One region of the Sporosarcina sp. SG10008 genome, then DNA from elsewhere that is predicted to be linked to it. Evidence: riboswitches for the same ligand, from Rfam matches in the RefSeq annotation. Region 1 holds a riboswitch; each other region holds the start of a gene.
The links. A riboswitch is a leader RNA that binds a small molecule or an ion and turns the genes downstream of it on or off. The one in region 1 is predicted to bind cyclic di-GMP.
Positions count from the first base shown of each region.

Region 2: it holds a riboswitch for cyclic di-GMP, as region 1 does, so the genes downstream of both, ACGLYD_RS15710 (sensor histidine kinase) here and ACGLYD_RS08815 (response regulator) in region 1, are expected to answer to the same signal.
Region 3: it holds a riboswitch for cyclic di-GMP, as region 1 does, so the genes downstream of both, ACGLYD_RS03880 (HAMP domain-containing methyl-accepting chemotaxis protein) here and ACGLYD_RS08815 (response regulator) in region 1, are expected to answer to the same signal.

Region 1 is NZ_CP172607.1:1,833,028-1,843,077, reverse strand. Features, by position in the region: gene ACGLYD_RS08855 (GNAT family N-acetyltransferase) at 715-1,599, shown strand; gene ACGLYD_RS08850 (DUF4440 domain-containing protein) at 2,331-2,720, shown strand; gene ACGLYD_RS08845 (FMN-dependent NADH-azoreductase) at 3,330-3,965, opposite strand; gene ACGLYD_RS08840 (carboxymuconolactone decarboxylase family protein) at 4,130-4,573, opposite strand; gene ACGLYD_RS08835 (Rrf2 family transcriptional regulator) at 4,785-5,288, shown strand; gene ACGLYD_RS08830 (hypothetical protein) at 5,950-6,108, shown strand; gene ACGLYD_RS08825 (hypothetical protein) at 6,101-6,307, shown strand; gene ACGLYD_RS08820 (BclA C-terminal domain-containing protein) at 6,477-6,956, opposite strand; gene ACGLYD_RS08815 (response regulator) at 7,870-8,238, opposite strand; cyclic di-GMP riboswitch class I at 8,269-8,354, opposite strand; gene ACGLYD_RS08810 (hypothetical protein) at 8,568-8,966, opposite strand; gene ACGLYD_RS08805 (hypothetical protein) at 9,263-9,493, shown strand; gene ACGLYD_RS08800 (DUF6877 family protein) at 9,870-10,025, shown strand.
Region 2 is NZ_CP172607.1:3,316,251-3,326,300, reverse strand. Features, by position in the region: gene ACGLYD_RS15730 (SpaA isopeptide-forming pilin-related protein) at 1-511, shown strand, start outside; gene ACGLYD_RS15725 (ATP-binding protein) at 950-4,006, shown strand; gene ACGLYD_RS15720 (response regulator) at 4,057-5,196, opposite strand; gene ACGLYD_RS15715 (response regulator) at 6,210-6,854, opposite strand; gene ACGLYD_RS15710 (sensor histidine kinase) at 6,854-8,059, opposite strand; cyclic di-GMP riboswitch class II at 8,117-8,198, opposite strand; gene ACGLYD_RS15705 (TasA family protein) at 8,775-9,371, shown strand; gene ACGLYD_RS15700 (hypothetical protein) at 9,689-10,050, shown strand, end outside.
Region 3 is NZ_CP172607.1:766,852-776,901, reverse strand. Features, by position in the region: gene ACGLYD_RS03905 (pyridoxal phosphate-dependent aminotransferase) at 1-273, shown strand, start outside; gene ACGLYD_RS03900 (GNAT family N-acetyltransferase) at 567-1,418, opposite strand; gene ACGLYD_RS03895 (uracil-DNA glycosylase) at 1,784-2,266, shown strand; gene ACGLYD_RS03890 (sodium:solute symporter family protein) at 2,396-3,907, opposite strand; gene ACGLYD_RS03885 (SDR family NAD(P)-dependent oxidoreductase) at 3,934-4,686, opposite strand; gene ACGLYD_RS03880 (HAMP domain-containing methyl-accepting chemotaxis protein) at 4,686-6,425, opposite strand; cyclic di-GMP riboswitch class I at 6,536-6,621, opposite strand; gene ACGLYD_RS03875 (S66 peptidase family protein) at 7,183-8,172, opposite strand; gene ACGLYD_RS03870 (YpdA family putative bacillithiol disulfide reductase) at 8,749-9,738, shown strand; gene lepB (signal peptidase I) at 9,859-10,050, opposite strand, start outside.

The DNA of each region.
Region 1 (10,050 bases):
CTTGGCAGTTGAAAGTGAATGAATAATATTACAATACATCCAGAATGTTCTATTGCGACACGAACGTTCATTCGATATGCTGAATCAAAAGGAGAGAACGAGTGTGCGTGATAAATTAATTAAGTCTGCAGAGTTCAACAAATAAAGATATACAAATTGCCAAAAAAAGTTATACTGTTTTACCTATTTGGTAGCGTTTAGCCAAAGGGGTGTTTTTATGTCGAAGAGAAGAAGGTGAGAAACGAATAATTTATATAAATAAAACTACTTCAGTATAAGTCGTTCTTTATAGAGCATTGATACTAAAAAATCATGAAACAAAAATAAGACAGAAATCTAACAATGTGTTACTATAGATTCATTCTTAAAAACAGATGGGAGATTAGACTTTTATGCTAAAACTTATTATCGCAATTTAAATTCCAATGAATTTAATAGGAGGGCTATTCTATAATTTATTTATAGATTTATTTGTGATGTCCTTTTGCGATAACTAAGAGAAGCAATATAATGTCTAATTCATATAAGCAGATATATTTAATCCGACTAAAGGCAAACACTTGATTTAGGCCGGTTAATTTTATTTTTTGCGTATAAGAAGACTTTATGAGTTTATTCTCATAAAGTCTTTTTTTCTGTTTTTAGGAGGTGATAATTCCCATATACACATGTAATGCACCAAGGTGAATGAAACAAAAATCGGAGGGAATTTAAATGGGGAAATATGAATTAGTAAGTGATTATCGTAATAATGAAAGCTTGAAGGAGAATTTTAATACCTTAGCTATGAAAACATTCGAATTAGATTTTCGAGGCTGGTACAAAAAAGGGTACTGGGATGAAAAATATATACCATATTCATTTGTCGATGAAGGTAAGGTTATCGCAAATGCTTCAATTAATAAAATGTCAATAGTTATTAATGGTAAAATGTGTGAAGGGATTCAGATTGGTACAGTAATGACAGATGAAGATTATCGCAATCAAGGTTTGGCTAAGCAATTAATGCAGCATATTATGAAAGAATACGAAAATACTTGTGATTTCATGTATCTTTTTGCGAATGATACTGTATTAGATTTTTACCCGAAGTTTGGATTTACACGTCTAAATGAAAGTGAATTTAGCTTAGACCTAGCAAAAAGTTCAATTCAAATGAATAAGGATGCGAAAGTAAAGCGGCTTACTATTGAAATTGACCTTGCATTACTTGAAAAATTTGCGGAAAATCGCCATGTAAACTCAACGATTTTAGATGTTGAGAATAATGAAAGTTTATTAATGTTTTATTTCACATTAGCATTCCGTGAAGCCATTTTCTATGTGGAGAATTTAGAAACGATTGTGCTAATGGAGGAAGAGGAAGACACACTGCATATTTTCGATATCATTTCGTTAAAAGTGCCAAATATAGAGGCTGTATTAGCAAGCATTGTAAAGGAAACAACGAAAAAAGTGGTATTTTATTTCACACCTGATTTTACAATCGAAGGCATGACAGCAACCATTATGCCAAATGATGATGATGCTTTATTCGTCTTAACGAAAAAGTCATTGCTGAAGGGTAACTTTATGTTCCCGTTAACATCACATTGTTAATTGGAGTGAAATACCTATACAGGAGTTAGTATTGATACAGCTTGCACTTTAGGATTTTGTGCCACACATGGTGCTATGGCGGGAATCAAAACGGAGGATTATAGAAGGAATCGATTTACGGACCATGGTTGTCATACTTGATAACATCGAGAGGATTCCGGTGTCGGATATCATCGGGGCGCAATGTGAAGGGTTAATTGTAATAGAAGGAACAGCCACCAACTCAGTTGAGAAGGTGGCTGTTATTTGTTATGAGTCGTACGCCTGCCCGCGTTATTTAAAGTTTCCCCAAACGTCCCCCAGCATAGTCCTCCAGTTACACGATTTCATAAGAACTCTTACGTTTCACATTAAGCGGCATGATGTGGCGCTTCAATTAATCAAATGTTGCTGTTGTCGCATTTTCACTCCTTTAAAATTCACATACGGAACGCCCAATTAGTAGAAATAGATATATTTTCTATACACGTAAGTCGATAAAATAAATATTCCATTTTGTCATTGATTTTTATTCAAGCATCTCTCACGAGGTGCTTTTTTATTTGCTTGCAATGCGAAAATTCAAAAGGAGAAGTATTTCTACATGGACCGTCGCTTTTCAATTGTCGAATAAAAGAGGTATTCGTATTAATGGAGACGAATCAAGTACAATGCTCTATTCTTCTTCAACTAACAGGATATTAGAGATTAATTGGGAAATTTAAAATTATAAAGATAAGGAGTGGTGTATTTTGGAACACGAATTAAAGGAGTTTATCAAGAAGTGTGATAAAGCAATAAAACAGGAAGATTTTGACACTCTGAAGAATTACTATACTGATGATGCGATTCTGGTAGTAAAACCAGATATGATTGCACGAGGAAAAGAGGAAATTAAGCAAGCGTTCATTAAAATTGCGAAATATTTCAATAACAGTCTTGTCCCAGTACAGGGAGAAATGATTATTTTAGAAGCTGGAGATACTGCATTAGTTATTTCTCAAACGCTACTTGAGGCTGATAAAAATGAAACGAAATATTCTATGGATAGAAGGTCAACCTATGTGTTTAAGAAAAATTCACAAGGCGAATGGCTTTGTGCAATCGACAACTCATATGGTACAGACTTAATCAATAAGTAGACTTTTGTTAAATAAGACCATAGCAAAAGCGGCTCCTCCACAGATTAGATTGTGGAAGGCCGTTTTTTTATTTGTCCAAATATCATTTGGTATAATTTATTAATTTCTGATATTCAGTTGTGATAGGAACGATTGTTCTGAATGCTAATGAAAAATGGGAAACGAGTGTGCATAATCAATTAGTTAGGTCAGTGGAATATCGTGAACACCTAGATATGATGTACATGGCTACCGACGACATCACCGACATGGAAACCAGACTCATAAGTCTTCTTTACAAAATTAGATAATAAACCGAAGTTGCATGCCCCAGCTAAAACAAATAAAATGTATTTCACGATGCTTTTTTGAGTTCTAACTGGCCCCTCAGAACGATAGATACGACTTTCCTGTTTTGATAGAGGTGTATCGCTAAACCACGAAGACTTAATATAAAGTCACCATTCAAATCCCGCATGAGTCCAAAACTCGTAGTTTTAGGATCATGGTAATCTGCAAATGAGAAACTCAAGTTACTGTTTAACCAACCAAATACAGCATGGTGCTGAGATGATACTGGAAATATTTGATTCATTGTCACACCCGATTCAGTTATTTAGTTCACGAACTTTAGAAGCTTTTGGCTAGTTCGATCGCTTGTTGAATAGCTTTTTCTTTAATCGTAAGTGCTTGATCTGGTGCAGCGCTCATACCCTCGATATAAATAATATCAATTGAAGGTATACCTATGAATTTAGATACAGCTGTCAAGTATCGGTGGCTGAATTCGAACCCTGCCACTGGTCCCTCGGAGAGCACGCTGCCGGAAGCTTGAATATGAAGCAGTTTTTTGTCAGATGCTAAGCCAATAAAGCCTTCTGGCGTATATTTAACTGTTTTTCCTGGTACACATATGGCGTCAATATAAGTTTTCAATACAGGTGGGAATAAGAAATTCCAAACTGGATTGACGACGACGATTTTATCTGCAGCGAGAAATTGATCAACCAGTTCACCCAAACGAACTATTTTAGCCTGAGAACCCGCGCTCAATTGATCAAAAGAACTGCCGCTTCTCAATTGGCCCCAACCACTTAACACTTCGGTGTCTAGTTGCGGGATATCTATTTTATATAGATCTAGATGAATAACTTCATCGTTTGGGTTTGCTCCATGGTAAGCTTGGATAAACTCGTGGCCTACAGACAAACTATTGGATTCACTCTTATCTAGTGGGTGTGCGGTTACGTATAAGACGGTTGACATGATTGATTTCTCCTCGAGGTTAACTAGGACCTGAATTTAATTGATTAGCGATGCTCATTAAGGTAAGCCATGAAGACCGGCCTCGGTCTTCAATGGACATACAATTGTAAGAGCTATCCTAAAGTTATTCTTATTAAATTTCACTATTCTCAGTAAGCTTCTCTTTACTCCTTTTCAGGGAACATCCCCGTGGAGATGGCGATTCGATTCCATGCATTAATGGTATTAATCGCCATAATGATTGCCACATATTCTGCCTCATCCACATGTGCCCGAACTCTTTCATACAAATCCTGCGACACACCTTGCTCTGAAATACGGGTTACAGCTTCCGTAAGCTCAAGCACCACTCTTTCTTTGTCGGAATAAAAGGGTACTTCACGCCACGCGTTAAGTAAATAAATCCGCTGCTCCGTCTCGCCCATTTTCCTTGAATCCCGTGTATGCATGTCCATACAATAAGCACACCCGTTAATTTGTGATGCTCTGATCTTAATGAATTCATATAGCTTAGCATCCAATCCACTTGTCTTAATAAACCCTTCCAGTTTCATCATTGCCTGCAAAGCACCTGGGCTTGCACTGATATGATTTAATCTAACCTTCATAGTAATCTCCTCCGTGAATCTAAATTTGTCCTTGCCTCTACAACCTATCGTCGATAACATTAATCGACGATAGGTTATGACCACAATATAACTCTTTCGTTTATGGCTGTCAACAAAAAAAAATAGCTGAAAATTTCCATATTTGACAAGGGTTTTAAATCCACCTAAGATGGTTAGTAGCAATCTTTATATGTAGAAAGCAGGTGTTTGCATGCAGTATAGTATTGGTGTTGAATATGGATTGCATTGCTTGGTATATTTAATTGATATTCCTCCTAATGATACAATTGGGATTAAAGAACTTTCCGCTTTTCAAGGCGTTTCAGAGACCTATCTTTCGAAGATTTTTAGTAAATTAACAAAAGCGGGTATCGTAAGTTCTGTTCCAGGTGTAAAAGGAGGCTATAAACTGGCCAAGTCTCCTGCGGAAATTTCTTTTTGGGATGTAATTGAAGCTGTTGAAGGTGCTTCCCCCATTTTTCAATGTAAAAATATTAAAAATAATAGCTACCTATGCCGGGATGAAGACTATGCAGCATGCGCTCTAGCTTCTCCCTGTGTGATTAACTTAGTTATGCTCGAAGCAGAAGATAGTATGCGCAATATTCTTCGTAACAAGTCACTTACTTGGTTGAATGAAGAGCTTGATCGCGTATTAACCCCACAATCGCGCAAAGATACTCGTGAATATTTTGCTAATAGCAACAATGTTTAATGGTGAATTTAAATGGGGAAGTTTCTGGTTCACTTATTATGGGGAAGTCGGGAGCAAATTCAATGTGAAATCGTTTGGATACAACACGCTGAATGGGTAGGATTGAAAAACTATCTTCATCCTGAATTATTCATACTTGACCAATCAAACAACCGGTTAATCCAAATCCATTGTTTTCGAACCCCTTTAAAGTCTTTACTGTTTTTCTTCTTTCAAAAATTTCAGTTTCCATTTAGCGGCTTGTAAAAAAGGGATTTTGAACAGACTTATCCCAAGATGCCCTAAATCTTTTTTAGTATATTTAATAGATGTTTAAGTTTCTAATTAAATAATTTTTATGTAAACTCAGGCTTTAATAAAAAGAATCTATTTTGATTAAATTTTTCAATATGGATTCTTTTAAATTACAGAAAAATGCAGGTTTACATGACGCTGTTGACCGAAATTTACTTCTAAGTGACACAAAATCCAAGATTTAGAAGACAAATAGTAAACAATTACTTGACAACAGAAACGATGAATGATTTATTGATCTAACTGGAACTGAAAAGTTGTGGGGTGATCCAGAACAAACAGTCAAGGATATACAAGCGGAAATACTGGAAACTTTAAATTTTCCGTCCACGACTGGCATGGAAATAGAAGTTGCGCAAAAAAGGGAATGCAAAGTACACGTAAAGTTGTGGAAGGGAAAGTCATTTTTTACATGGTTGTCATAAAAGAAATAAATGTTGAGGCGATGTGGATTACGGTCGATAGTCCATTCGGTAGGGGCCGTATGCCGGTGGAGGACATAATCGGAGTGGAATGTGTTGAATAATAAACAGGGTAAAGGCGACCTCTCGACGAAAGAAGGTCGCCTTTTCAATCTGGTATCTGGGATAATACCGGATAGGAATTTATTGAATATTGCATTCGTTTGTAATGCAGCGAACATGTTGAAGTTTGTCGGTGCGCAAATTAGAATCGTTTGTTTATTTATGGAGGCATCGACTTGTTTAATTGAACCGGTAAATTAAAACGACCAATCCGAATAGGGAAAGGTCGATTTGTTTTTGAGTTTCTTCTATGGATAGTAATTACTTCCGACTTTTCACCTCTATTTTTAGAAGTTTTGCATCAGGTGATTGTTGAAGCCTGTATTAAAATCCAGTGAAACCAAGATGTTTTATACCGAATAATTTCTACCTAAGCATTGGGATTCAACATCTTAATGACAATAGAAGCATTTACATTAGCTTGTGTACCACCTATCACAGACGCAAGACCAACTGCTGCAGCAGAAGAATGATTTCGAAGGGTAAGAACATCGTTGGCTACTATGGCAATAATAGCCTGCCCGTTGTTTTGCTGAGTGCCAGCACCTGAACCATAGACTGTTCCGGGAACCAGCGATCCATTTAAAAACAGTGCAAATTGGTTAGGTTCCGTACCTGATACAGAGAAAGTAACCTCGTAGTCTCCCGGAACGTTAATCATAATTTGAGAGGTTCCAAGGGTATGCACAATTCCAGGTGTCATTAATCCATTTGAATCAAACAAAACATCAGCTTCTATAGGTACCGTTTGAGGAGTTAGATTGTAAATATACCCGTATTCGCATAACCCGCATGTGGCTCCGATAGTACTAGTGGAGCCAGCCTGCCCGATAGCCCTGATTGGCCCCATGAACACTCTTGGTACTCTACATATATTTTTGCAAGAACATGGACTGATGTGACATTTACTACATTTACGATTAGAGAAGTGGTTATTAAAATTCATTCTTTCACCTCCATCTGTAGTATCCTATTCTTGCAAAAGAGGAAATGAAGGGCAAACACCTTGTTGATTACTAAAAAAGAAATAGACAAGAGATTGATCCTGGTGAAACTGAAGAAATGTGTGATAAAGTCAACCACTTGTTTGAAAAGCTGGGAAATGAAAAGTGAGTAAAAAAACAGCCACCAACTCGATTGAGAAGGTGGCTGTTATTATGTTAAAAGTCGTGCGCCTGTCCGCATTTAATGTGTCCCCCTGAATGTCCCCCAACCACACGAATTCAAAAGATTTCCTACGACTTTACTTTAACGGCGTGGCATAGTCGATTAGTACCTGGATGCTGAAACTATCATATTATCACACTTGCAGAACGTACGTACGAAACGGCTGATTAGTCTAGCACGAAATAATTCATAGTAGCAACAATGCTTATGCCTCAAGGCTTATAAGGGGTTTAAATGAAAACAATATCCAAATATTCCACCAATTTGAAAAGTGAATGTGTCACTGTAGGCTTTCGCTAATTTGACTTCGAGGTTTTTAAATGAGTGGCCATCCCGTTACAAGGTTGTGGTGTACGAGCCATTGTTGCAGCGGGAGTTGTATGAGAAAAGGCAAGAGGCTTGGAAGTTATGGCGACAGTAATGACCTCGTTTGAAGGATGGACATTCATTATTTTGACTTTGTTAATCGCGTTAGGATTTTATTAAATTGGTTGGATGCATGGGCGGGGGAAGTGATGGAGTAAACACGAATTGTACATTTAAGATGAAAAAAAGACCGTAATTTCTTGGTCTTTTATGTTAGTGTACTATGTTTTTCAATAGATTTTATTTAATTGGGTAATAAGTCCATCAAAAAAAGGCTTCACGATAAAATCTGCGGCTCCATTTTCTAAAGCCTCAATTATTAAATCTTGAGTCCCTAAGGCTGAGCACATAACAACACGAGCATTGGGGTTTATTTTCTTAATTTCTTTTAGCGTAGCGATACCGTTCATATTTGGTAAAGTGATATCCAATAAAACGATATGCGGGAAGTGTGATTTATAAAGAGGCACAGCATCTTCTCCACTCCCAGCTTCAGCTACGACATAATAACCGTTACTTACGATAATCTTTCTTAATAGATTTCTCATGAATTTTGAATCATCTACGAGCATTACTGATTTATTGAAAATGATCCTCATCCTTTTTAACAAGTGATAGAAAGCAATACACTTGGTAACCGGCTACCATTACAAATAGTTGTATTAGGCCCTTGGCTTTGCGTCCTTACCTTTCGATAAGTTTGCCTATATACAAACTAACATACTTTGATAGAACAATCTTATGAAAGAGTCTAATACAAAGGAGTAGTAGGCAAATAGGTGGGTTATTAACATGTGCTGTCCGAAAAGAAAAGACCACTGATTAAAAATAATCAGCAGTCTTTATCACAGTCATCTTGAGATTTATGCCCGGAAATTTCGAACAACCATTGTTAATCCACGTTTTTCAAAATTATTGTCGCTTTCTCTTACCTATCAAAGCTACCTAAAATCATAAAATCTACAAGAATTCCACTCACTGGATTTTCTGAACCTAATACATTAATTCCTAGTACTACTATACTACTATTATTTGTGACATTAGCAGAGACGAATTTTGCAGCAACATTCTTTTCTCGCATTTGTACTCTCGGTCTTGCATTTATCGAAGGATTTGTAGAATATACGCTTGATACAGCATAGTCAATAGTTGTTAATAATGGAATACCATTAGATAATCCGTTTTCTGTGAAATAAAGTGTGGCTATACCATTTGCGTCAGATGTAGCTTGCCCATAAACAATCCGCTTTACTTTTTTTGGATTGGACTCTCCTGCCTTAAACACTTGAAGAGCTGTTGGTGCCATTAAAACAAACTCAACGCTCATAGCTATTCTCCCTCTGTAATACTTTGATATCTATTACAAACAACAACATTGATTAAATGTATGACTGGCTATACCTTAATATTCTTTATGCTTTTTATTAGCTTATTACATTCAATGTTCCTTGAGGATTCTTGCTTTTTTGCAAAGTGAAAATGCAGTGAAAGCCATCAAAATGTAGTACGCAGTTCGACCAAAATATGTAGCAGATGTGATGGAAACTTATTAAACTATTTTATTGCGAATGTAATAAAAACGAGCATTAAGGCTTGGTAGCGGTGAACGTGGAGGAAAACGACTTGAAGACAACTCCTTATAAAAAGGCAACAGAAATGTATATCGAAGTCATTGTAGCGGAAAGTGTGGATGAAATTCTAAACGAGGCCGAACCGAATCTACGGACTAAAGAATATGCATTTATGAAATTCATGAATGCGCCTAATACGCAGGATCACACAGATAGGGATTTATTACAGGAATTTGAAAGCACCACAAATGGCTTTTTGCAGGCTGACAGTTCGTTACTTTAACGCACAGTACGAGGAAATGGGAGACCCATTATATGCAGTAAATTAAGAAGAGGACTAGATATTATCATAACGAAATCAATTTCTTCCCCCAGGCACCTAAGCGATATAGAAGCAGAACCTGGAAAAAAACCACTGACTTTTAGTTTAAAGATAATGTGACTGTTTACAGTACGCCTATTAGCTTAAGCAGTAAAACTATTACAAGAATCGAAATAATAACACTTAGAATGTATCTCAAGGATATCCCTCCTTTAGAATGATTGTACCATGGTTACTGTAACTAAAAGTGTTTTTTTTAGGAGTTTATTTCAAATTTACAAGCTAGTGCAATAAGTGGGAACGCATAGTCTGACCAAAAAGCGAAGTAGATAACTGAATGATCTCATACGAAGAAATAATCAAACTTTTAACCCGGTTACTGTTAGAGGTGCTGAAAGATATTGAACGACGCACCAGGGATTGGATGTGGAGTGCTAGCGATAGGACGATCCGTATATTCGTCAGCACCAAACATTCTGTGAGGGAGTGTTAACCGTGGTGCAGCAACTTACTATTTT
Region 2 (10,050 bases), 1.5 Mb from region 1:
TGAAATTATTAAAGGTCAGACAGTTACGGTACAGGTAATTAAAACAAATAAATATAATCCGTATTATCCACCGGTCGACCCAGGCAAACCAAGTGAACCAGGCAAACCGAGTGAACCAGGCAAACCGAGTGAACCAGGCAAACCAAGCGAACCAGGCAAACCAAGTGAACCAGGCAAACCAAGTGAACCGGGCAAACCGAGTGAACCAGGCAAACCAAGTGAACCAGGCAATCCGGTTGAACCAAGCGAACCGGTTGAACAAGAGAATCCAGGTATACCGGGCAACCCAAGCAACCCAAGCAACCCAAGCAACCCAAGCAACCCGAGCAATCCGAGCAATCCAAGTAATCCAAGTAACCCCAGTCTAGTGATTCCAAGTGAAAAGTTACCACAAACGGGTGAAGCCTTCCCAATTGGCTCAATGGCAGCCGGTATTGGAATGATTCTTCTTGGAGCTTGGATGGTATTGAGAAGAAAAAAATCAAAAAAAACACCAATTGAATTTTCATGACACAATAATGACAAGCAAAACCAGTTAGCTGTTTAGCTGCTGGTTTTGCTTTTTTCTTTTTTTGAGAGAGTATAAAGAGTTCTTTAAGAACGTTGACGTATGATAGAAGTGAAATTGAATTACATACTAATGACCTATTACAATTGATCATGAATTTATTCAATAAGCCATTCATAATTGAAAATCACCAAATCAATGCAAGTATAAGCATTGGGGCTAGCGTTTATCCACGGATTCAAAGCTGTTAATCGAGTATGCAGTTTTAGCAATGTTCGATGCTAAGGGGACTACTGGAAATACGTACTGCGAATATAAGCCAAGCATGAATGGATAACAGTAAGAAATGGGTGTATCTAAAACCCATTTAAGATGAATGGATAGGAGAAATAGAGATGAATAAAAAAGGGATTGACCTGTCAAACAGCGAAGACAATTGTCATGAATAAGAAAAAGATGATTGTTGTCGTTGGTATTTTTGTACTTATACTTATCAGTTTCCGGTTTTTATGGATTTATTACAATTTGACAGCGGATTATCCTTACGCTGAAAAAGGGATACTTGACCTTCGGGATATTGAGTTAACAGATGAAAGGGTAATTACGCTAAATGGCGAGTGGGATTTTTATAACAATCAATTGATTGAACCGGGGAGCTTGGAGAAGCACTTAGCGGACGATGAAAAAATAGGGATAACGGTTCCCGGAGATTGGAGAAAAATAATACCTGAGGATGAAAAATCATCGTATGAATATGGGACCTATCGTTTGCGTATTTTGCTGGATGAACAAAAACAGTTGTTCAGTCTGTATATAAAAGAAATAAGGTCGAATGCCACTATATTTATAAATGGAGAAAAAGTAATGGAATTGGGGCGTGTAGGTGAAGATTCCGAATCAGCAAAATCTGATTTTCGACCAGTTGAAGTGAGTCTGGAAAAACACGAAACAGAGATTGATTTGCTAATACATGTTTCGAACTATAACCCCGCTTATCCAGCAGGCATTACCAAAACGATTAAATTTGGAACATCATCTGCCATTAAAAAAAGTCAACTAGTTTCTTATTTAATGCAATTTACATCAGTAGTCATTCTGCTAATGCACAGCGTTTATACACTAGTCATCTTTCTTTTATTTGGAAGAAAGAAGGAATTAGTTTTTCTTTCGCTTACGTTCCTTTGTGCTGCGATTTCGATTCTCATAGATGATGATAAACTATTGCTTTATTTGTTTCCGGCGATTAGTTGGACGTGGTGGGTGAAGCTGCTTTATCTTTCATATGCAAGCAGTGTTTTTTTTATGTTGCAATTTTTCAAACAGATACTGATGGAAAATTCAATTCATAAAACAAGGATATCTATTCCGTTCAAGGCGCTTACAGTTTTGTATCTGTTATTTGTCATATGTGTGTTACTAGATTATAAGATGATGATCGCTCCATTGTTTAGGGTTATTATGTTCTTTATACCGGCGATTATTCCTTTCACTTTGAGTAAAGTGGTAGCGCAAGGCAAGGCTTACGCAATCTACTTTCTACTTGCGACGATTAGCATTGCCTCCAGTATTTTATGGGGATGGATTAAAAATCATGCTTTTTCGACATTACCCTACTACCCATTTGAAATCATCATTGGTGTTATTCTTTTTGCAATCTATTGGTTCAAACGTTTTTTCCAAGCAACAGATGAAAGTAAGGAACTGACTGTGAAATTGCAAAAAGAAGTCAAAAGAAAAGATGACTTTCTAGCGAATACATCTCATGAATTAAGAAACCCTCTACACGGAATCATGAATATTACCCAAACGATTTATGACAGCGAAAAGGATAACTTGACCGAAGAAAACAAGAAAAACTTACAAATTCTGATGTCTGTAGGCCGCCGTATGTCAATGATACTGAATGATCTTCTTGATATTACTAAACTGAAGGAAAATGGCATTAAGTTACAAGTTAAAGAAGTGGACCTCTCATCAGTTGTATCGGGTGTATTTGATATGCTCCAGTTTTTGAAGGAAGGGAAAAGCATTACGTTTAGGCAAACGGGCCTCGAGACATTTCCAAGGGTGGAAGCTGATGAAAATCGTCTTTTTCAAATACTATTTAATTTAGTTCATAATGCAGTGAAGTTTACAAATGAGGGAGAAATCATCGTTTCTGCAGAAACTCAGAACGACATGGCTGTTATTCATGTGCATGATACTGGTATTGGTATAGATGCTGAAACAATGAAATCTGTTTTTCAGCCATACGAGCAAGCGGACCCTAAGATAACAGCATTTGCAGGCGGAATTGGACTTGGACTGAGTATTTGCGATCAGTTAGTTAAATTACATGGAGGATCGATTAATGTCAAATCGACTGTGGGAAAAGGGTCTACGTTCACTTTCACATTGCCGATTGCCTCGCAACAAAAGAGAATTGCTACTAACCAGTCTATACGACAGGTTATACCGGAGATAGCTAGCGGGAATCAGGAGACAATAGATCAGATTTTGAATGAAGAATTGCCATGCATATTAGTGGTAGATGATGATCCGCTTAACTTAGCGATGGTCGGGCAAATGTTGGTAGCTGAACAATTCGATGTTGTTACATGTACAAGTGGAAAAGAAGCCTTGGTTTTATTGGACAAAGGAAGATGGGATCTCGTTATATCGGATGTAATGATGCCAAATATGTCTGGTTACGAGTTGACACAGAAAATACGGGAACGCTTTCCGATTTCGGAACTTCCTATTTTACTGTTGACAGCCCGTAGTCAATTAGAGGATATCCAAACCGGTTTTCATTGTGGAGCCAGTGATTATGTTACTAAACCCGTAGAAAAACTTGAATTGGTGACACGCGTAAAGGCCTTAACCGATTTGAAAACGTCGATTGGCGAACGAGTAAGAATGGAGGCTGCGTGGCTGCAGGCACAAATTCAGCCTCATTTCTTATTCAATACCTTAAATACGATAGCGGCACTTAGCGAGATCGATCCACCCAAAATGGTGGAGTTGCTAGATAAGTTCGGGAATTATTTGCGTGCTAGTTTCGCAAGCCATAATTTAAATCAAGTGATCCAACTAGAGACAGAATTAGAGCTCGTTCGTTCCTATCTGTTCATTGAACAAGAACGTTTTGGGGATCGATTGAGTGTAGAATGGGAGATGCGTGGGATACCGGCTATTCAAATTCCTCCGCTTTCGATTCAAACAATCGTAGAAAATGCCATTCAACATGGTGTCTTAAAACGACCTGAAGGCGGGACTGTCCAAATAAAAGTGCTAGAACAGAAGGACTTTATAGAAATTATAATAATGGACGATGGAGTAGGAATACCCGAAGAGAAATTGAAGAGTCTGCTAAACTACCATACAGAAGAACAACGAGGAATAGGCTTGCTTAATACAGACAAACGGCTCAAACAGCAATTCGGAAGTGGAATTGACATAACAAGTGTACCAAATAGGGGAACGACCGTTACATTTATCGTTCCAAAAAAAGAATAACACACGAAAAACGCCGCTGCCAATTCAGGCAGTTGGCGTTTTCTGTTTGATTACGTTATAACGAGGATCGATTCATAAAGTTCATTTGTTGCACGTCCTGGTAAAATGTCGAGATCCTCCAATAATTGTTTCTTGAAGTCATGGTACACCTTAATGGCATCCCCTCGGTTCCCAACGTCAAGGTGGTAGTGCATAAGTTGCTGTAAAACATGTTCGGAATATGGATTATAGTTGAGCAGAATCTGTAAAAAATGCTGTTTTTTATGTAACTCCTCATTCTTAGAGTAATAATCAATCATCTTTTGGAGAAGCTGCAACAGTTTTTGACGCATACTTTGTGTTTTGGCTGCGGCCCATTCATAGCCGTTCTTATCCATATAGTCGCCGCTATATTGCTGAACTACATGTTCGAATACCTGAATAGTATCATGATCCACGTCAGTATAATCAGCTAATACCCGCTCCAGTTCAATCGCATCGCATTGGAATCCATGTAGCTCCAGTGCATAGCATTGATCTGAAAAAGTTAACGAGCCTGGGTAGCCCACAGAATCCAACATTTTACGCAAATGCGAAATTGACGTATGGAGTTGAATCTTAGCCTTTTGGTATTCGCTCTCCGGCCAAAGCAAATCGATAAGAGAGTCTCTGTTCATAGACGTATTTAGATGTGTAATGAAAACAGCAAACAGTTCTTTTACTTTTGCCGTTTTCCATTTGACAGGTTCCTCTTGGCTGAAGACAGTAAACTCATCAAAACAGAAAATTTTCAGGGAAGGAGAGGTATCTCGTTCATTTACTGAAGATTTATCACTCAAAAGCAGCTGTTCTTGAAGACGCATCACTGTTTTTTCGAGGCGCTCTTTCATAATAGGCTTCAATAAATAATCAATCGAATGCAATTCAAAAGCTTGAATCGCATAATCCCGATAGGCAGTCACAAAGACAATATATACATCTTTTTTTCCTTTTTGAATGAGTTCAGCTAAATCCAATCCGCTAAAGCCCGGCATTTCGATATCCAAAAAGGCCACTTGAAAATCAAGGTGCTTCATTTCCTTTAAAACATTAGGTGCATTTGAAAAAGTTTTAACGACTTCGACAGTACCTAATTCATTTAACTTGTTCTCTAAATGTTTCAAAGCCAACTGCTCATCATCGACTAATATTGCACGTATGACGAGAATCACCTTCTTTCCTGAAAAGAAACGCTTTCTTTCTATTATCTCAAGAGTGTCACAGACTTGCAATATTTAACAAATAACTGTTTGGCGGAGAGTGCAAGGAAACATGTCAGGAGTTTTCATCCGGTTAAATATAAATTATTGAGGCCGACTTGGAAGGTATCTGGTATCGGAGCTGTTTTGATAAAAGGCTGTGAAACAAATTAGTTGTCTGAGTCGTTTCGGATTAGACTGGGTGACTGTCACCCAGTCTAATAGTCGCGCGGCCAATCATATATCCCGCCACCCGATCATAACCGCCGGGCTGCCGATCATATATCCGGCCTACCAATCAAAACCGCCGGACTGCCGATTATATATCCTGCAAACCAATCAAAACCGGCGGACTGCCGATCATATATCCGGCCATCCAATCAAAACCGGCGGACTGCCGATCATATATCCCGCTAACCAATCATAACCTGCGGGCTGCCGATCATATATCCTGCCACCCAATCAAAACCGCCGGGCTGCCAATCATATATCCCACCACCCGATCATAACCAACGTTCAACCGATCATATATCCCGCCAACCGATCATAACCGCCGCGCTGCCGATCAAATATCCGGCCATCCAATCAAAACCGTCGCGCTACCAATCATATATCCCACCACCCGATCATAACCACCGTTCACCCGAGCATATATCCCACCAACCGATCATATATCCGGCCATCCAATCATAACCGTCGCGCTACCAATCATATAACCCACCACCCGATCATAACCGCCGGGCTGCCAATCATATAACCCGCGACCCGATCATAACCGCCGGGCTGCCAATCATATATCTCACCACCCGATCATAACCGCCGGGCTGCCGATCATATAACTTGCGACCCGATCATAATCGCCCGGCTGCCGATCATATAACTCGTCAACCGATCATAACCTCCGCGCTGCCGATCATATATCCCATCCGACTCTCCTCAATTTGAGAATAGAATCACTAGAACTATATTTAGCACTAAACAAACATTCAATTCACGCTATACGCCACCAAGCCCTTAGCATTGGCATACAATGCCGCGTTTGTTCGATCGGCAAGATCTAACTTTGCTAATACCTGACTGACATGTTTCTTTACAGTAAACTCTGTAATATATAAAGCCTGTGAAATTTGTTTATTTGAATGACCCAACCCGAGTTCGAGTAATATCTCCTTTTCCTTCGGTGTTAGCTGTTCGATATGCCTATCATTTTCAAAAGGGCTTTCCTTCGATTTTATCACCAAATCAAACACCCCTGGATCATAATACTTTCTACCTCTGCCGATAACTCCGAGGGCATGGATCAGTTCTTCAGGTAATGCCTCTTTTAATATATAGCCATCGACTCCTATTTCTTTTGCCTGTTTAAAGTCGTGCTCTTCCGTCGATGAAGTTAGCACAACGAATTTACAAGTTATTCCTTGTTGTTTCGCTTCTGTAATTAATTCCAAACCGGATTCATTTCCCAAGCGAAGATCCACTATCGCCAAATCAGGTGTAGTGTCATGGAATAGAGTTAGCGCGTCCTTTCTATTTGCTGCTTCACCTAGGATTTCAATTGCTCCATCTATAGTAAGGATAGATGTTAATCCTTTTCTTACTAATGGGTGATCATCGACAATAACAATTTGCATTAGCCACTCACCTGGACCTTCTCAAGTATTTTTGCGGTTGGAATTTCGATTTGTATTTCTGTCCCTATCCCGTGTAATCCACTTATCAAAAACGTTCCTGCAAAAGTACTTACAAGACGTCTCATATTGAAAAGACCGATTCCTTTTTCCGGTTGGCCTTCGGGTATGTGCGAATTAATTCCGATTCCATTATCATGAATTTCCAATACAGTTTTCGCGTCAAGTAAAGATAATCTGACTTCAATAGCCGTGCACTGGCCATGACGAACGGCATTTCCGCAAGCTTCACAAATAATTCTATAGAGTGCTTGTTTTAGTTCGCTTGATAGTAAAGCTTCATCACCCGTTATCTGATAATCAATTCGTATATCACTTAACCGTGCGTACTCGTCAAAATAGTTTTGCAGCCCAACTTGAAAAGATTTTTCGCCATTCTTCGTCGAGTTGAGACCGTATATCGTCGACCGTAGTTCCTTTAATGTAGTGTTGGCAGATTGTGAAAGAAATTGATATTCATCATTCAACTCAGTACTTGTCATACTTTTACTTTTTGTTTGTAAACTATGCAGAGAATAAACAATACCGACCAATCTTTGCGAAACACTGTCGTGGATTTCATTGGAGATACGATTTTGTTCCTTACTTACAATCATTTGCTCCTTCATTGAATCTGTATGAATTCTTTCGAGCATTATTTCACTAAGTTCGGCTAAAAACTCAAAAGGGCGATTGAAGAGTAATGTTTCTCTAGCCTCACTTGAACCGGAAATCTTAACGCCGATAACGCCGATAGTAGTGGAGGTTCTAATGACTTTCATCCCGTACCAATCCTCGTTAATTTTACTGACAAACAGTTCATTCTCCAGACGTATAGTATTCCATTCTTTTTTTAGGCCAGTTTCAATATGGGGATTACTCGTAGAAGATGCTAGGTAGCTATTTTGATGATTTATATCCGTTAACCAAAAGAATACTTCATCACTATGTGTAAGCTTGATGATAGATGCTATTATTTCTTTCATTATCATTTGAGGGCTTGAATTATCCATTAGGTGGAACAGTGATATACTGTGCTCCAATGTAGCTAGATACATATCATTCGTTTCGATGTTTTTTTTGGGGACGCGTGCTTTTCCTATATAGAAATGGGGAGTTTTCTTATGGCACCTTTTTAACATAATAACTAGAGTTTTTTTGATTTCCACTATTACTCCTCCTCATGGCATAATAAAACCTGACTAAATTGAACATATTGTCCAAATCTAATCAGGCCGGTTGCACCAATAACTCCATACATCCAAGGTGCCCATATAGAGGATGTATTTCACAGTTTCCGTTAATTATATTCTATTTTATAGTTCAGTATAACCAAGTTCCTCTAAATATCACGTCGCCTCTTGCGGTTGAAGAGGTTCTTTTTTTTTGTTATTAACTTGTATTTTAGCGAATTAAGACTTTTCAGTTACTTACTGCCCATCAGTAAATCAATATACAAGGTTACTTCTATAAGGTAGAGCTGTTCATCGAAGTAGAAGTGAACTGGTACGAAAGTGCACCGACTCTACACTAAAGTAGAAAACCGGGGTAGACAAACGATATCAGAAAATTACTCTTTAGAGTGAGGATGCCCGACTGGAATACTCCTATACTAAAAGTAGTTACAAAAATGGTAACGAGCCGAAAAAAGCATTGGAGGAGATTTCCATGAAAAAGTATGACACCTACTAAAGGGGTGTCAAGGATCACAACAGCTGCCAAACTATGAAAATGGTGCATGCAATCAAGGCTACTTTATCAGGTGAAAATGAACTCATACCTTAGATCGAAGAAGAAAATAATTTCTTCCAAGTCGCAGGGAAGAACAAAGAACAAGCATTCAATAAAAGCGAAAAAATACAAACTAATTGGAGGAAATTAAAAATGGGTATTAAACAGAAGCTAGCAATGGGTATCGCAACTGGGGCATTGGCTGTAAGTATGATTGGCGGGGGAACATATGCTTATTTCAACGATGTAGAAACAATGACGAATACATTCGCAGCAGGTACTCTGGATTTATCGCTAAACCCTGAGACAATTATTGGTGTAACTAAGATTAAGCCTGGTGACTGGATGGATCGCACTTTCAAATTAGAGAACAAAGGTAACCTTGATATTTCAAAAGTATTTTTAACTACTGAATATACTGAAACGGTAGCAGGTTTTGCGGATCATATTGTGGTAGACTTCCTTAAAAATGAAGATAAAGGCAGTATAGCTGGACCTAGTAATGTGATTAAATCCATGACTTTAAGCCAATTGGCAAATATGTCAGCGGATGCAGTTAAAAATGAATCACCGAAATGGTTTGGATTACAGGGTGGAGAAAAAAGCGGGATTAAGGCCGGTACAACTGATAATATGTACGTGAAAATTAGATTTAATGAAAATGGTGAAGATCAAAACGCTTACCAAGGCGCTTCCTTAGAACTGAAATGGAAGTTTGATGCACAGCAGACAGCTGGAGAATCGAAATAAACTATATCCCGGGAGGAGAGCACTTCTCCTCCTTCCTTTTATTTCATCAATCAACCAACGCTCTTCCTTATATATATTTCTCAACATATAACTCGATTTTGTGTTTTGAGGAATATACGTAAGAAAAATCCAGTGGTAAAAAATCGAAAGGCGGGATCAGGTTGAAAACCAGCCGAAGGCGCAAACGTAGGAAAAAGCATCAAGGTTCATTTCTATCTTTAAAATTGGCACTCATATGTTATTTAGTCATCTTTAGCATTAGTTATATGTCGTCTAACACGTCTGCGTATCTCAGTAGCCAGTCGGAAGTTTCCCAGATGATCACTGCCGAATGGGAAGTTCCGGTTGTTCTCATTAATCAATGCAGTGAGGAAATTGAAAAGGATGCTATAACGGGTAAGGAAATCAAGATCGACCGTGAGAACATAGATAATAAGCCTAAGGAAGAAAACGATAAGGACACGGTATCGGGTGAGGAAACCGAAGTCGACTGCCTAGACAAAGATGATAAGACTAAGGAAAAAGAAGAGCAGGATGCTGCACCAAGCGATGTCGATTGCAAGCGCGAAGATGATAAGTCTGTTGGAGAAAACGAACAGGATGCTGTATCAAGCGAGAAAATAAAGGCCGACTGCAAGAATATAGATGATGAATCAAAGGAAGAAATTGAAAAGGATAA
Region 3 (10,050 bases), 1.1 Mb from region 1:
CGCCGGAATGTCTTAATTTCCGAATGTAAACGAATCGGTTGGGATGTCATCGCGCCCGCTGCATCTTTCTTCGCTTGGTTACCTGTACCAGAAGGATATACAAGCGAATCATTCACCAAGTTACTATTAGACAAAGCAGACATTGCCGTAGCACCGGGCCATGCTTTTGGAAGGTATGGTGAAGGGTATATACGTGTTGGCTTATTGGAAAGTGAAGACCGTTTAAAAGAAGCAGTTGCACGAATTGAAAAACTCGATATTTTTTCACGATAAAATAATTTAATTTGAATTTCATATCAAAAAAGCCAGGAGTTTTCTATTCTTGGCTTTTTTGACATGAAATATTCTTAGTTCGTTAGAAACATTGAAAAGAGCGAATATCATTTGGACTTATCACATGATGGATCCAGCCACGCCTTCTTCTCTGTACTTTCCAGCTAGTTATTGTGATTGTTTGTGTCATATTTATCTTCTAGTTTCGGAATTAATTTTTCCCATATCAGATATTTTCATATAAATTTCGATCAACTATGTGATTCAGATTTCCTATAAAGATCACACCTTTTTCATTTCAAGCTAAATCCAATCTGTATAGAATCTGCAATTCTCTTGTAGCCGATCTCTTGGTAGATTTTATTTGCTGTCGGATTCATCAAATCAGTGTAAAGCACACAAAAATCATATTTTTTTAGAAGTTCCTTTGTTCCAGCTGCTACCATCGTCCGCGCGTAGCCTTTCTTTCGCTCTTCCTTTGGTGTAAATACAAGGGAGACAGTTACGCCATGATTTGTCGGTCGGGCTTTTTTCATCATGGAAACTACTTTGCCATTATCCTCCCACAAAAATACTTCCTGTTCGGCTACAAATGATGCAACTCGACTTTTCACATCTTCCACTGCTGTTAGCGGAAGTCCTGCATCTTCCTCAAACAAGTTGAACCACATCTCAATGAGTGAACAATCATCCGTATTTGCCAAACGCCAAGAGCCTGGACTGTGTTCAAGTGTTTCATCTATATTATCTAATCGATACAATCCCTGGTCCATCATCAATTGAGGATACACACTTGTTTTCACTTCCCATTTCTTACTGAAGAGGAATGCCCACGGTTTTAAACCTATGATGGAACTAATTTCAATTTTAAGTTCCAATAGGTTTCTTATTAACAAATCCATACATTCTTCCAAACGGCTTTCATCCGTAAAAATTAGGTTTAACGGATGTGGATAGGTCATTTGAAATAAGGCTAGCACCTGCCCCTCCTCTTCAATCGTCGCCATAAACGGCTTCTCGTATCGGCCAGCTTTAATTGCCTGCAATACACCGAAAAAAAGACTGTATACATCTTCCCTTTTACCTAAAACAGGTTCAGCTTTCAATGCAAATTTTTGCACATCTTGATAACGTCTAAACTCCATCCCCACACCCCATTCACATAAAAATAATAAACATCGAAATATTATAACAATTCTACCACATTTAACCTATATGCTGTGACTCTGATTGAAATCCATTGGTTAGTGGAAAGCTCTCCTTATTGCACTGGAAATTATAAAGCTTCCCTGGGGATAATCTGCAAATGGGCCTAGAATGTTGCCACAGGTTGTGGTGTACTAAGGCTGCGTTCTTCTGTTACAGGCGCTTCCTCTTTTTTTTTGCAAATAAACGTCAAAGTGAGCTGAAAATAATGCCTGTCTTCTGTCCAAAAATGTTATTGGAGGAGCCAACCCCTGATCACCTTGTAAATTGCCAGGAATGCGGCCTTTATGAACAAGGGACACGGATGGTATGGGGTGAAGGTAATCCAGCGGCCCCGATTATGATTATTCTTGACAATCCCGGAGCACGTGAAGATCGTGAAGGCGAGTCATTTGTTTGTGGAACGCGGCAAACGCTACAAGAAGTTGCAAATGAAGCTGGCTTGAAAATAGATGATCTGTATGTCACTTTTATACTAAAAAGGAAGCCCGTTCGAGCATACGACAAAGAATTAGTACGTCAAATTTGTATGAGGCATTTAGAACAGCAGCTTACAGAAAAAAAGCCTACTCTCATTCTTTGTTTAGGAAATGTAGCCGTTCAGTCTTTTTTTCAAAATCCTGAAGCCGAAGTGAAGTCAATGCGGAGTAGTTGGCACGATATACGTGGATTCCAAACAGCGGTCGCCTACCATCCACTTGCAGTTAGACGACGTCCAAACTTACGTAACTTATTTTTGGAGGACTTGACTTTCGTTGCGGATCGCTTTCATTCTTTAGACCTCTAGCTACGATATGAAGTTTTTGTAATCCAATATTACTATTAGAAAAAATATTTATGTTTGATAAATTAATCAGATATGGTAGATAGAATTCAAAAAAAAAGGACACACAATTAAGCATGTCCTGTTACCAACTCAGATATTTGGTTGTTTTGAAGTATTCAATATTTCTAGTTCTTCTTTACTTCCAACGTGATCAAGTTCTTTATTTTTTTCAATTTCATGCATGTCAAGAACGTGTTGGGTAGGTGGGATTAATAGACTTATTACAATAATTGTCACTCCAGAAAAAATCACACCTGAGAAAACAGGCGTTAGCCACAATTCGCCCAACAAGCCCAAAAACCCATCCGATTGAATTTTCGGCCCAGGAACGTGAGTAAGTGACGTAATAATATAATATACGAGTCCAACAGATATACTTGCCCATACAGCCGGAGTACTTACCCGCTTCCAAAATGGGCCTAAAACGATTGGCCAGAACAATGTAACAAATACAACATCCCACGCTAAATAGGCTAAATCAATAACTTTTTGAGCACTTAGAGCCAGGATTAAACCTAACAAAGCGCTTGCAAGAATCACCATTCTGGAAAAAAACAATAGTTTTTTGGGATCAGGATTCTTATTAATAAAATCTAAATAAATATTTTTAGTAACAATTCCTGAGGTTGCTACATAACATGCCGCAACAGTTGACATACCCATCGCCGCCATCGCTGTTAAAAAGATAGCAGATAAAATAGGAGGGAAATAGCCTTGTGCAAAAACAAGCATCAATGTTTCGGGATTGGAACTGTTCGGATAAATAGATTTAAAAGCTTCCCCTAACATACCAGGTATCCAACTAATAGCGATGATTACTGAACCTGCAATAATCATACTCAGCTGTGCGACACGCGGACTTTTTGCCGCTGCAACACGCTGACCTAAGTCCACTGCTGGAATATCACCAAGAGCTAAAACTAAATAGAGTGTCCAGAATTCAACTCCACCTCTACTAAATAATTCATTTACATTCCACCAATCAGGGTTAAATGTAACATCGGGATAATAGAATAAAACAAATATGGTTATCCCGAGGATTCCGGCTACCGCTAGTGCCCCTTGAACAATTTCGGTGTAAGCGACAGCCCATAAGCCTCCAATAACGGAGTAGAGTGCCGTTAACGAAACAAATAATAGTGCGGCTGGAAGGAAATCGATTTGGAAAAGTTGTTGGATAATATAAGTACCCCCAACAGTGAGAGCTGCGGCATTGAAAATACCAAATGCTACCGCCATCACGATTCCCGTGTATGCTCCTAATCTTTTACTACCATATCTCAATCCGTAGTAGTCCGCTAGTGTCCATCCTCTTAATCTTCTTAGGGGCTTAGTCCAGATTAATGCTCCTAAAATCATACATGTACCTAGGCCGCCCATTGTTGCGGACCCTTCAAAGCCTCCACTTGTATAACCCGAGCCGACAGCAGCAAAAAAGAATGGAGCTGCTAATAACGCGGCAATTAAACTCCCAGTTACAACGGATAACGGCATACTCCAGCCCGCCACAATTAAATCTTCAGCAGTTTTGACGCGCTTATATCCTTTATAGCCAATGTAATAAATAAAAACTAAATATACACAAAATACGATGATATTCATCAATTCAAGTGCTCCTCATCTATCTTTTATCCGTTCATAACTACTCCACCGTTTGGAGTTAGTATTTGACCTGTATAAAAATCCGCATTTTCTGATGCTAAAAATAACACAGTTTTGGCGATTTCCTCAGGTTGAGCCAAGCGCTTTAGTGGATATTTCGCTGACTCTTCCGCGATATAGTTTTCACCGAAAGCTTCGAGAATGCCAGTATATGTTCCACTAGGCGCCACAGCGTTGACCAATATATTCGGTGCCAACTCTCTTGCCAAAGCTTTTGTAAAAGCATTAATACCGCCTTTTGCCGCTGAATAATGGGTGAATTCTTCACACCCAAGACTTCCTATATCTGAAGAGATGTTAATAATTTTACCTTTATTTTTTTCCTTCATTCTTTTCGCCGCTTCTCGGCAATTATAAAAGTTTCCGTAAAGATGAACCTTTATCATTTTGTCCCACTGCTCATCAGTTAAATCTGTAATAGGAGCATTCTGTGCAAACCCGGCATTGTTGACAAGAATATCTATTGCTCCTAGCTGGTTGTCCATATACTGAAACATATCCTGCACTTGTTTAGAGTCAGATACATCCGCACAATATTTTAGTGCATTCACGCCATGGTCCTTCGCTTGTAGACGAACTGTTTCCGCCTCTTGATCGCTGCCAATATAGTTTATTAAAATATTTGCTCCCTGTTCAGCAAAAGCTAAAGCAATTGCCTTGCCTATCCCCATACTAGAGCCTGTAATGAGAACATTTTTACCGGTAAGCTTTAAATCCATTAATCTTCACTCTCCAATTTAAAGTTTGTAATTAGGGACTGCAGCTTCTCCGCAGTTTGGCCTAATGAAGCAGATGCTTCTTTCACTTCTTGCATCGACACCAATTGTTCTTGTGTAGCTTGTGAGACATTCAATGAAAACTCGGTAGATTGTTGAGATGTTTTCTTAATATTATTAACGGATGCGACTACTTCTTCAGAGGATGCAGAAATTTCTTGAGATGCAGCAGAAATTTCCCGGATTTGATCTGCGACTTCATCTGCAGATTGTACAATCCTTTTAAATATCTCGCCTACTTCATTCGTATAATCCATTCCCACTCTTACGTCTTCTTTTCCTTTTTCCATCACGGTTACAGATGCATTAGAATCCGTTTGAATCATATGAATTAGTTGGAAAATCTCTTTAGCCGACTGAGATGATTGTTCAGCTAAACGCCTTACTTCATCTGCAACGACAGCAAATCCTTTACCATGCTCACCAGCTCTGGCTGCTTCAATAGCAGCGTTTAGTGCTAACAAATTTGTTTGCTCTGCTATAGCAGTAATAATGTTCACAATGTCGCTAATCTTATTAGAATTAGCATGTAAACCATTAATAGTTTCCTCTATTTGTTCTACAGATGTATTAATTAATTGCATTTGATCAATCACCTGTTGGACAACCTTATTTCCTTGTTCAGCAGCAATTGAGGCTGTCAGAGACGATTCAGAAGCCGTATTGGCTGAATCAGCGATTTGTTGTATGCCACCTGCTGTTTCTTCCATTGCAGCTGCTGTTTCTTCAGTCATCACCAAAGAAGTTTCAGCATTTTGAGCGATATTCTTCATTTCTTTCGAAACGTTTGTTGAACTAATATACGATTCTGTCGCATTCATAGTTAGCTGATTGGCTGATGATGCAACGTGATCAGATGTATTTCTAATGTTTAATATGACATGTTGCAAATTTGAAACCATTGTTTTTATCGATTGTGAAAGTTGTCCAACTTCATCATTTGTAATCTGGAGATCCACATCGTTCAATTCTCCATTTGCCACTTGGTCTGCAACAATGACCACTTTTTTAAGTGGTAATAGAAGCCGATCAATTGTAAAATACAGCAATACTAATAAGATTGAAATTCCGATTACTGCAATAATAATCTGTTTTGTAACACTTTTTTTAATGATGGTATCAATATAATCCGCAGAGTAATCAATTCCTAACACTGCAATTGTATTTCCGCTTTCATCTTTAAGAGGGCTGAAAACTGTTCGCCATGATCCGAATGAGTCCTCAAAGATGCTTGTTACCTCTGATTGATCATTTTTAATTGCGAGCTTAGCAGTATCTACATGGACAGGAGCAAGATCAGTAAACAATTCCCCCGCTTCATACGCTTCATTCAAATTTTCCGTATAGCCGATAGGAGTGACACCATTATCCTCCATCTCCCATATATAACTCCAAAACATGATTCCCTGTTCTTCCCTTATGCCATCCAAGGTACTTTGCATTTTCAAAAATTCAGGATCGTCTTCCCCTTGAACTTTCAATAGACCATCTATATCTTTGGAATCTAGGTTCATGGCTGTCAATAAGCCAACACTTTTTAACTCTTGTTCTAGGTCATTTTCTAACTGGCCGTTCAATTGAGAAATACTTTGTGTCGTTAGAACAGTAAAAAGTGCTAAAACAATAATAGAAACTGTAAGTAAAAGCTTATACTTTAATGACATGTTTTTAAAAAAACGCATAATAATTATTTCCTCCTCTTCAATTTTTGTATCTTTCTTTACACATAAAAAAAGGCCCATTTCACAATGAAATAGGCAAATAAAAAAACTAGACTATTATCTAGCGTTTCTTGAGCAGCTCAGCCGTCATAGTAATAATTACTTTAGACCTGTAGCTTTGCGTCCCTACTTTTCAATAGGTTTGCCTATAACTATCAAAAAATATACCACATAGTCTAATAGATGGCAATATGAAGTACCAAAAGATTCATAGAGTAGTATAGTGACACCGCTTAATGTCCTGCTTTCAAAACACCCAAACTAGTATATAGTCATTGGTTAAAAAAGAAAAATAGTGCCTTTACTCCCCCGACCATATTTATTTTCCGCTGTTTTAAATTGTTACATCAAATTCTTTCCAAGGATAGCATTGCTGGAAATTTCAATATCAAAAGTATTCTCATTTCTGGCAACTTCAACCTTTATTCTTCCAGGTAAGAAGCAATGCCTGATATGCTATAGAAAGGTGCTGCTATGAAAACGCTATATAAAAATGCGAATAGCTTGCTCGACCTATCTATTTGTTTATCCTGTTTCATCAGATCTATCTTGCCCTTTTACTATTGAGCATTTTTACTTTTTTCCACTAACCTGTCCATTTGGTGCAATAAACAACAAATTACATAATTCAACATTTCAATAATCAATTTGTTGTTATTGCTTATCGTCAAAAATTATTTCTATTTCTGTTAAACAAAAGTTTCAGATACTGAAAATTTCACAACCATTTTTCCGTGCAAAATACTTTTTTGGCACCTGTATCTAACTTCACTTGTTTGCCAATAGCTAATGGATGCATTGGATGGGTGTGGCACGTATCGAACTCAGCTAAAATGGGAATATCCATCCCATCTAATTGCTCTATCAGTAAGTCCAATGGCTGCTTGCCAGTACCTAAATCATCATACTGTTCATGTTTACCTAAAATAATACCAGCAACTTTATCAAAAAAACCTTGCACTTTTAGCATTGCAAAATTCTTCTCAACAATTGAGGCATTTTTCATACAATCCTCAATTAATAAAATATCGCCTTGTTTAATTGTAGGGAAATAAGAAGAGCCAATAAATCCATACATCGAATTCACATTGCCACCTATTAATCGTCCTTCTGCAACACCACTATGTCCAGTCACCCACTTATTATTAAAAAGCGTTTTCTCTGTCGTTTTTTCTAACCAGTTCACAGGCTCATCAGACCAAAATGGAGACATTGGCACTTCATAAGGTAGCTCTGTCTCTTTCATAAAATATTGTTCGAAATATTGATAAGTATCATTTACTAGTGGTTCAAATTCACCGAACGAAGGTATTAAAGCAGGTCCATAATATGTTGAGATACCTGTTTTTGCATAAAGGGCGAGTAAAACAGCCGTTGCATCAGAATAACCAACGACTAGCTTTGGATTTTGCTTAAATGCTTCATAATCAATATATGGCAGCATGCTATTAGAGTTCGTGCCACCAATTGTGGACATAATCATCTTTATATTCGGATTTCTTAATAGCTCATTTAGTTCATCTGCGCGTGCTTTAGGTGAACCAGAACGATAAACATCAGACTGTCCTGTCAATCTACCTTCTACAATAACAAACCCTTTTGATTCTAGAAATGCTTTTGCACGTTCAAACCGTTGCAACGCAGTAACAGTTGCGGGTGAAGATGGTGTGAATATACCGATTGTATCTCCCTTTTCTAATCGTTTCATCATTAATTATCCCCTTTTTTCATAATTTAGATAGCCCAAAAAACTTAAGAATTTTCAATTTAATAGTGAAGTATACAACTTTAATCTTGACTTATAATCACGAATACTTGTTATTATACTCCATCTATTTAATAGTTTCTATTAAATTTCAGAATAATCCATTTCCTAACATCCGATTCACTATATAATCATAGCTTCCACTGTTTTTTAATTCCTTTGCTAAATCAAGGTGATTTTTCTCGTTTTGTGCTTTGCTTTCTTCCCATTGTCCAGTTATTGCATGAAAATCGTATAGAAGTCTTGCTGTATCACCTAAATCATGAAAACTTTCATGCTCGGTATGTCTAAATGAGGCAAGGTCTTATAGGATAGTTCGCTAGCAAAATATATTAACTCCTTTTCCAGTGCGTAAAACAAGTTATATACAATTAATTAAGTATTTCTTCCCACTCGTCTGAGCATACTAACGGGCAAGGCTTATACAGCATTGTTGCATTATTCATGCATGCAACATTCCTAAAAAATTAATGCTTTTAACCATTGTTTATGTAAAACTTTAAGGAGGATATTTATTGTATGTATGATGTTGTTATTATTGGCGGTGGTCCGTGTGGCTTATCAACGGGTCTTGCTCTACAAGAAAAAGGACTTTCTTATGTGATTATTGAAAAAGAGGCGATTGTCAATTCCATTGTCAACTGTCCATTACACATGACTTTCTATAGTACTTCTGACCGCTTAGAAATCGGCAACATTCCATTCCTATCTCAAGATGTCCGTCCAAATCGAACTGAACTATTAAAATATTATCGTCTTGTAACTGAGAGACAAGAAATTAATATTAAGTGCTATCAAAAGGTTAATTCTATTTCAAAGAATGCAGCATCCTTTACTGTCCACGCAGAAGATCGTAATGGCAACACCATTCCTTACGAAGCGAAGATGATTGTTATTGCAACAGGAATTTTCGATACGCCAAGACAACTAGGTGTAGACGGAGATAATCTAGCGAAGGTATCACATTACTATAAAGAAGGTCACCTCTATTATGGACAACATGTTACAGTTGTGGGTGGTAAAAATTCAGCAATTGAAGCTGCTATTGATCTTTATCGTAATGGGGCCAAGGTTACACTTATCCATCGTGGAGAAACTGTCTTAGAAGGCATTAAACCATCGTTGTTATTAGATATGCGTAACCTTCTTAAAAAAGGAAAAATTGATTTTCATCCCAATTCCAGTATTGCTGCTATCGATGAATCAACTATTCGCATAAACTCTTCTGACGGAACAGTTACACTTCAAAATGACTATGTATTTTCCCTCATCGGTTATCAACCCAATATCTCTCTGCTTCAAAGCATTGGAATTCAAACTGACCTCTCTTCATTAGTTCCTTCCTTTAATCAAGAGACATATGAATCAAATGTCAAGAACGTTTTTCTTTCTGGCGTTGTAACGGGTGGCATTACAAATCGTGTTTACATTGAAGACGGACGCTTTCATGGCATGAAAATTGCAAATGAAATTGCACAACGTCTGTCCTATGTTCAAAGTAACTTATGATGTTAAAAGCTCACCAAATCACAATGAATGTGACTTGGTGAGCTTTTTTCAATTACAGACGATTTAAATTTAAACTATTTATGATCCCCTAAATAATAGGCTATCAGGCATATTATTTTATTATTCAATTCCATATCCTATTACTTTCCCTTCCACTTTGCTTAATGATAAAGGTCCGAAGTGACGGCTGTCTATACTTCTCCACCACTGGTCCCCCAGCACAAATACTGTGCCTTCTGGTACTAAAATGGCTTCCATGCTTTCTTCAAAATCTTCTTCAGTCATAGAGGAATTTTGAGAATCGACTGTTTC